Regions from separate parts of the Xanthobacter pollutisoli genome, predicted to be linked through region 2. Evidence: predicted binding sites of a transcription regulator. Region 2 holds the regulator's gene; the other holds the start of a gene.
What was found. The regulator LexA, encoded in region 2, represses DNA repair genes until DNA is damaged. The targets are predictions, from matches to a motif close to TGTTCNNNNTGTGTTCNG.

Region 1: parE (DNA topoisomerase IV subunit B) is a predicted target of LexA. The motif match lies at 1,915-1,932, and genes of this name have one in related genera.

What each region holds. Positions count from the first base shown of each region.
Region 1 is NZ_JBDZDP010000025.1:11,367-14,778, reverse strand. Features, by position in the region: gene parE (DNA topoisomerase IV subunit B) at 1-1,823, opposite strand, end outside; gene argC (N-acetyl-gamma-glutamyl-phosphate reductase) at 2,103-3,155, shown strand; gene ABLE93_RS23765 (GntP family permease) at 3,331-3,412, shown strand, end outside.
Region 2 is NZ_JBDZDP010000002.1:454,495-457,906, reverse strand. Features, by position in the region: gene ABLE93_RS07505 (ComEC/Rec2 family competence protein) at 1-1,310, shown strand, start outside; gene lexA (transcriptional repressor LexA) at 1,482-2,192, opposite strand; gene ABLE93_RS07495 (molybdopterin molybdotransferase MoeA) at 2,318-3,412, opposite strand, start outside.

The sequences.
Region 1 (3,412 bases), on a different contig from region 2:
ACGTCCACCTTGCCCTTGGCCGAGAATTCCTTCTTGAGCAGCTGGTCCTTGTGGGCGTCGTCCCGCGCATAGAGGGTCTTCGCCCCCTGGGTGATGCGGTAGAGCGGCGGCACGGCGAGGAAGAGATGGCCCTCCTCGATCAGCTTCGGCATCTGGCGGAAGAAGAAGGTGACGAGGAGCGAGGCGATGTGCGCCCCGTCCACGTCGGCATCGGTCATGATGATGACCTTCTCGTACCGAAGATCGGCCTCGCGATAGTGAGAGAGCATGCCGCAGCCGAGCGCCTGGCCGAGATCGGCCAGCTGCTGGTTGGCCGCGAGCTTGTCGCGGGTGGCGCTTGCGACGTTCAGGATCTTGCCGCGCAGGGGCAGCACCGCCTGGGTCTTGCGGTCCCGCGCCTGCTTGGCCGAGCCGCCGGCCGAGTCGCCCTCGACGATGAAGATCTCCGATCCCGCCGCCTCGGTGTTGGAGCAGTCGGCGAGCTTGCCCGGCAGGCGCAGCTTGCGCACGGCGGTCTTGCGGGAGACCTCCTTCTCCTGCTTGCGGCGCAGCCGCTCCTCGGCGCGGTCGATGACGTGGTCGAGCAGGCGGCTCGCCTGCACCGGATTGGCGGCGAGCCAGTGGTCGAACGGATCGCGCAGCGCCTGCTCGACGATGCGCGCGGCCTCGGCGGTGGCGAGGCGGTCCTTGGTCTGGCCCTGGAACTCCGGCTCGCGGACGAACACGGAGAGCATGGCGGCGCAGCCGGTGATGACGTCGTCGCCGGTGATGACCGAGCCGCGCTTGCCCTGTCCGGAGCGCTCCGCATGGTCCTTCAGGCCCTTGAGCAGCACCGTGCGCAGGCCGTTCTCATGGGTGCCGCCGTCGGGGGTCGGGATGGTGTTGCAATAGGAGGAGATGGAGCCGTCGGCGTCCGCCACCCACGCCACCGCCCATTCCACCGAGCCATGCCCGCCGGTCTTCTGGATGCGGCCGGAGAAGATGTCCGGATGCACCAGCGTCTGGCCTTCGAGGTCGGCGGCCAGATAATCCTTGAGGCCGCCCGGGAAGCGGAAGACGGTCTTCTCGGGAATGCCGTCGCCGGCCTTCAGCAGGTCCGGGTCGCAGGACCAGCGGATCTCCACGCCGCCAAACAGATAGGCCTTCGAGCGGGCCATGCGGAACACGCGGGCCGGCTCGAAATGGGCGGCGGGACCGAAGATCTCCGGGTCGGGATGGAAGCGCACGCGGGTGCCGCGGCGGTTGGTGATGCGCCCCACTTCCTTCAGCGGACCCTGCGGCACGCCTTTGGAGAAGCTCTGGCGATAGAGCGTCTGGTTGCGGGCGACCTCCACCTCCAGATCATCGGAGAGGGCGTTCACCACCGAGACGCCGACGCCGTGCAGGCCGCCGGAGGTCTCGTAGACCTTGCTGTCGAACTTTCCGCCGGCATGCAGCGTGGTCATGATGACCTCGAGCGCCGACTTGCCGGGAAATTTCGGATGGTCCTCCACCGGAATGCCGCGGCCGTTGTCGGAGACCGTGAGATAGCCGTCGGCGCCGAGCTGGACCTCGATGAAGGTGGCGTGGCCTGCCACCGCCTCGTCCATGCAATTGTCGATCACCTCCGCGAAGAGGTGATGCAGCGCCTTGGAATCCGTGCCGCCGATGTACATGCCCGGCCGGCGCCGCACCGGCTCCAGCCCTTCCAGCACCTCGATATGTGCGGCGGTATAATCGTTCGCCATGGTGGGCACGGCGGGCGGCTTGGCCTTCGCATTTGCCTTGGCGGACGGGCGGGGGCGGGAGGCGGAGCCGAAGAGATCGTCGTCGGTGTCGGACATGGGCGCTCGATAGCAGAAGGGAACGGGCGACGCGACTCACGGCACGGCCGCGGCCCGGGTTGCCCCCAGTGTGGCAGAGCCGGCGGGGCAGGGGAACGGAATGGCAACATTTTCGGCGGCCCACTGCCTGCCGTCCTGCGTCCCAGCGGAAGGGCAGCCCTGCTGCTCCCGCAGGGCCGGCGTCTTTTCCCTGACAGGAGAAAGGGTGTAAGGACCGTGGCCCTGCCCTCGGGCCCGGTGCGCCGGGATTGACGGCGGATGACCTCGCGGGAGATCAAGATGGCTGACGCAAAGGCTAGGATCGCGGTTCTCGGCGCCTCGGGCTATACCGGCTCCGAACTGGTGCGCCTGCTGCTGCGCCATCCCCGCGTCGAGATCGTTGCGCTCACCGCGGATAGGAAGGCCGGCCAGAGCATGGCCGAGGTGTTCCCGCAGTTCGCGCCTTTCGCCCTGCCGAAGCTGGTGACCATCGACGAGGTGGATTTCACCGCCGTGGACGTGGTGTTCTGCGCGCTGCCCCACGCCACGACCCAGCTCGTCATCAAGAAGGTGTTCGACGCGGCGCCGAACGTGAAGGTGGTAGACCTCTCCGCCGACTTCCGCCTGAAGGATCCCGGCGCCTACGAGACCTGGTACGGCCATCCCCACCAGGCGCTGGAACTGCAGCAGGAGGCGGTGTTCGGCCTCGTCGAGATCTATCGCGACGAGATCCGCAAGGCGCGGCTGGTCGCCAATCCGGGCTGCCATTCCTCCACCGCCATCCTGCCGCTGGTGCCGCTGCTGGAGGCCGGCGCGCTGGAGCCGGAGAGCATCGTCATCGATTCCAAGACCGGCATGTCCGGCGCCGGGCGCTCGGCCAAGGAGGCGATGCTCTTCTCCGAGGTGTCGGAGGGCATCCACGCCTATGCCGTCTCCGGCCATCGGCACATGGGCGAGCTCGACCAGGAATTCTCCAAGGCCGCCGGCCGGCCGGTGAGCCCCATGTTCGTGCCGGTGCTGGCGCCCATGAATCGCGGCATCTACGCCACCATCTACGTGCGCACCGCCGGCGCCACCGCCGAGGACCTGCATCGCATCCTTGCCGATTTCTACAAGGGCGAGGCCTTCGTCCACGTGCTGCCGTTCGGGCAGGTGCCCCAGTCGCGGCACGTGCGCGGTTCCAACATGGTGTTCCTCGGGGTGGTCGCCGACCGCCTGCCGGGCCGGGCCGTCGTCATCTCGACGCTCGACAATCTGGTGAAGGGGGCGTCCGGGCAGGCGGTGCAGAACATGAACCTTCTCATGGGCTTCCCCGAGACTCTGGGGCTCGACCAGATCGCCTTGATGCCCTGAAGGAAGCTGGCGCCGGAGCACCGCTCCGGCGCGTCATCCGGCTGTGGGGGATGATGGTGCGCGGGGCGCTGTCACAAGTCGGTGCCCCCTACTCACGTATGCTGGCGGGTGCGGATAGGACAGAATAGCTTCCCTGTCTCTTGAGGGGATTCTTCCCTCCGCCGGATCACCGCCCATGAGCTTCCTCGTCTGCCTCGCCGCGCTCTTCTTCCTGATGTTCGTGGCCTATAGGGGCTTCAGCGTCATCCTGTTCGCCC
Region 2 (3,412 bases):
CGGGCACCCTGTTCGCCCTCGCGCGGGCGGCGCTGGCCCTGGTTCCGGGGCTGGCGCTGCGACTGCCCATCAAGTCCATCGCGGCGCTCGTGGCCCTGTCGGGCAGCGCCTTCTATCTGGTGCTCTCGGGCAACGACGTGCCGGCCCAGCGCTCCTTCGTGATGACAGCGCTGGTGCTGGCCGGCGTGCTGGCGGGCCGTCCGGCGCTGTCGCTGCGCTCGGTGGGGGTCGCCGCGGTGGCGGTGCTGGCGCTGACGCCCGAGGCGGTGCTCGACCCCGGCACGCAGATGTCGTTCGCCGCCACCCTCGCGCTGGTGGCCGCCTATGAGCGGCTCCAGCCGCTGCGGGCGCTGCCGCGGCCGGACGGATTCGCCGGCGCGGCGCTGGTGTGGATCGTCGCGCTGGTGGGGGGAACGGCGCTCACCTCGCTGGTGGCGGGGCTTGCGACGGCGCCCTACGGCATCTTCCACTTCCAGCGCGTCGCGCCCTACGGCCTCATCGCCAATCTCGCGGCCATGCCGGCCGTTTCGTTCCTGGTGATGCCGGCCGGGCTCGCCGGCGTGCTGCTCATGCCGTTCGGCTGGGACCATCTGGCCTGGCCGGTGATGGGGCGGGGCATCGAGATCATGGTGGCGGTGTCGGACCATGTCGGGGCGTTGCCGGGAGCCGATACCCGCGCCGCCTTCATCGGCCCGGCGACCCTCGCCTGCCTCAGCCTCGCGCTCCTCGCCGCCTGTCTGCTTCGCGGCGTGCTGACCCTCGCGGCGCTGGCGCCCCTCGCTCTGGGCACCCTGCTGGCGGGTGCGCCGGCCCGGCCGGATCTCCTCATCGCACCCGATGCGCAGACGGTGGCGGTTCGCACCGCGGAGGGCCAGCTATCCGTGCTCGCCGCCTCAAGCCAGCGGCTGGTGGTGGAGCAATGGCTGACGCGGGAGGGCGACCGCCGCGCCGCCGACGCCAAGGATCTCTCCGCCGCCTTCGCCTGCGACCCCTTGGGCTGCGTCGCGCCGCTGCCGGGCGGCGGCACCATCGCCGTCTCGCGCAAGGCGGAGAGCCTGGAGGCGGATTGCCTCAACGCCCGCATCCTGGTCGCCCGCGATGCACCCCCCGCGCGCTGCGAAGCCGAGGTGGTGACGCCGCAGACGCTGGCGCGCACCGGAGCCCTCGCCTTCCAGCTGAGGGACGGCAGGCTGGTGGCCGAACCCACCCGCCGCGCGGAGGTCCAGCGCCCGTGGATGGCTGCCGTTCCGCCGCTTTTGGAGGCGGAAGGCGAGGCCCCCGACCACGAGGCGGATGCCGCCGCGCCCTGATCGGGCAGCGGGATGCACCGCAGGCCGGTCCGACCCGGCCGACGCGGCAGCAGGACAAAAGCGGGCGGGGTGAGGGGCATGGCCCGTTGCGGAGCCGGCGCCCGTTGAGCTGGATGCGCCGCGCCCCTCACCCCGTTTGCGGTCTCCCGGGAGGGAGAGCGAAAGGGAGGGTCAGTAGCGCCGCATCAGGCCGACGAGGCGGCCCTGGATGCGGACCCGGTCGGGGCCGAAGATGCGCGTCTCATAGGCCGGGTTTGCGGCCTCGAGGGCGATGGAGGCGCCCTTCTTGCGCAGACGCTTGAGGGTCGCCTCCTCGTCGTCCACCAGCGCCACGATGATGTCGCCCGTGTCGGCCGTGTCGCACTTGCGGATGAGCACCGTGTCGCCGTCGAGGATGCCGGCCTCGATCATGCTGTCGCCGCGCACTTCCAGGGCGAAGTGCTCGCCGGAGCCGAGCATCTCGGGCGGGATGTTGAGGGTGTGGCTGCGGCTCTGGATGGCCGAGATGGGCGTGCCGGCGGCGATCCGGCCCATGACGGGGACCGCGACCACCGGGGCGGTGTCCTCGTCGTCCGCCATGGGGCGGACCTTGCCGAGGCTGCCCTCGATGACAGAGGGGGAAAATCCGCGCCCCGCCGAGCGGGCGGAGGCGAGACCCGGCGCGACGCTGTCCGGCAGGCGGACCACTTCCAGCGCGCGGGCGCGGTTGGGCAGGCGACGGATGAAGCCGCGCTCTTCCAAGGCGGTGATGAGGCGATGGATGCCGGACTTGGAGCGCAGGTCGAGCGCCTCCTTCATCTCGTCGAAGGAGGGCGGCACCCCGGTTTCCTTGAGCCGCTCGTGGATGAAGCGAAGCAGGTCGTATTGCTTCCGGGTCAGCATCGTCTCGCCCCTGTGCCGGCGCCGCATTCCGCGACGGCCCAGCCCGCGCGGCGCGAAACAAATCATGAACAGTCTTTATCTGTTCCTTTTGTGTTCCGCAAGGGGTGAACAGCGGGTTAAGGGGCTCAATCGTCGAACGGAATGATCTCGCACGGGTCCCCGACGCGGCCCGCGGGGGCATATGGCGGACGCACCAGAAGGCAGTCGGCATCGGCGAGGATGCCCAGCATGGCGCTGTCCTGCGAGGCCGAGGGCGTCACATGCACCGAGCCGTCCGGCCGGCGCTCGATCTTGGCGCGCATGAAGTCGCGGCGCGCGTCGTTGGCGGGCAGTTCGGCCGCCAGACGGGCGGGCGCGGTGAGGGGACCAGGCGCCGCATCACCCTGGAGTGCGCGCAGGAGGGGCGCGAGGAAGATCATCCCGCAGACGTGGGACGACACCGGATTGCCCGGCAGGCCCAGCACCCGCACCGTGCCGCGATGGCCGAACATCAGAGGCTTGCCGGGCCGCAGCGCGATCTTGTGGACGAACAGCTCGACGCCCTCCGCCTTCAGCGCCGGCGCCATCAGATCGTGGTCGCCCACCGAGGCGCCACCGGACGACACCACGATGTCGAACTCGCCCGAGAGGGCGCGCGCGATGGTGGCGCGGATCGTGGCGAGGTCGTCCTTCAGCACGCCGAGGTCGGTGACGTCCGCCCCGGCCCGGCGCGCCAGGGCGGCGAGGCCGAAGGCATTGGAGACGACGATCTCGCTGTCGGCGCCGGTGCCCTGGCCGGGGAGGACCAGCTCGTCGCCGGTCTGCAAGAGCGCCATGCGCGGGCGCCGCGCCACGGGCACCACGGCATGGTCCATGGCGGCCGCCAGCATCATGTCCCGCCCGGTCATCCGGCGCCCGGCTGTGAGGCCCGGCGTGCCGGCGGCGAAGTCGCTGCCCCGCTTGCGCACGTTGCGCAATGCCGCGGTGAGGCTGGTGGTGGTGATGGTGTCGCCGGTGCGGGCGACGTTCTCCTGGATCACCACCGTGTCGGCGCCCTCGGGCACCACCGCGCCGGTGAAGATGCGCACCGCCTGTCCCGGCCCGAGTGCACCGCCGAACGGCCGGCCGGCCGCCGATTCGCCGATGACGGTGAGGGTCGAGGGCGTGGTGGCGATGTCGGCGGACCGCACCGCATAGCCGTCCATGGCCGACATGTCGGCCGGCGGCTGGGTGCGGCGGGC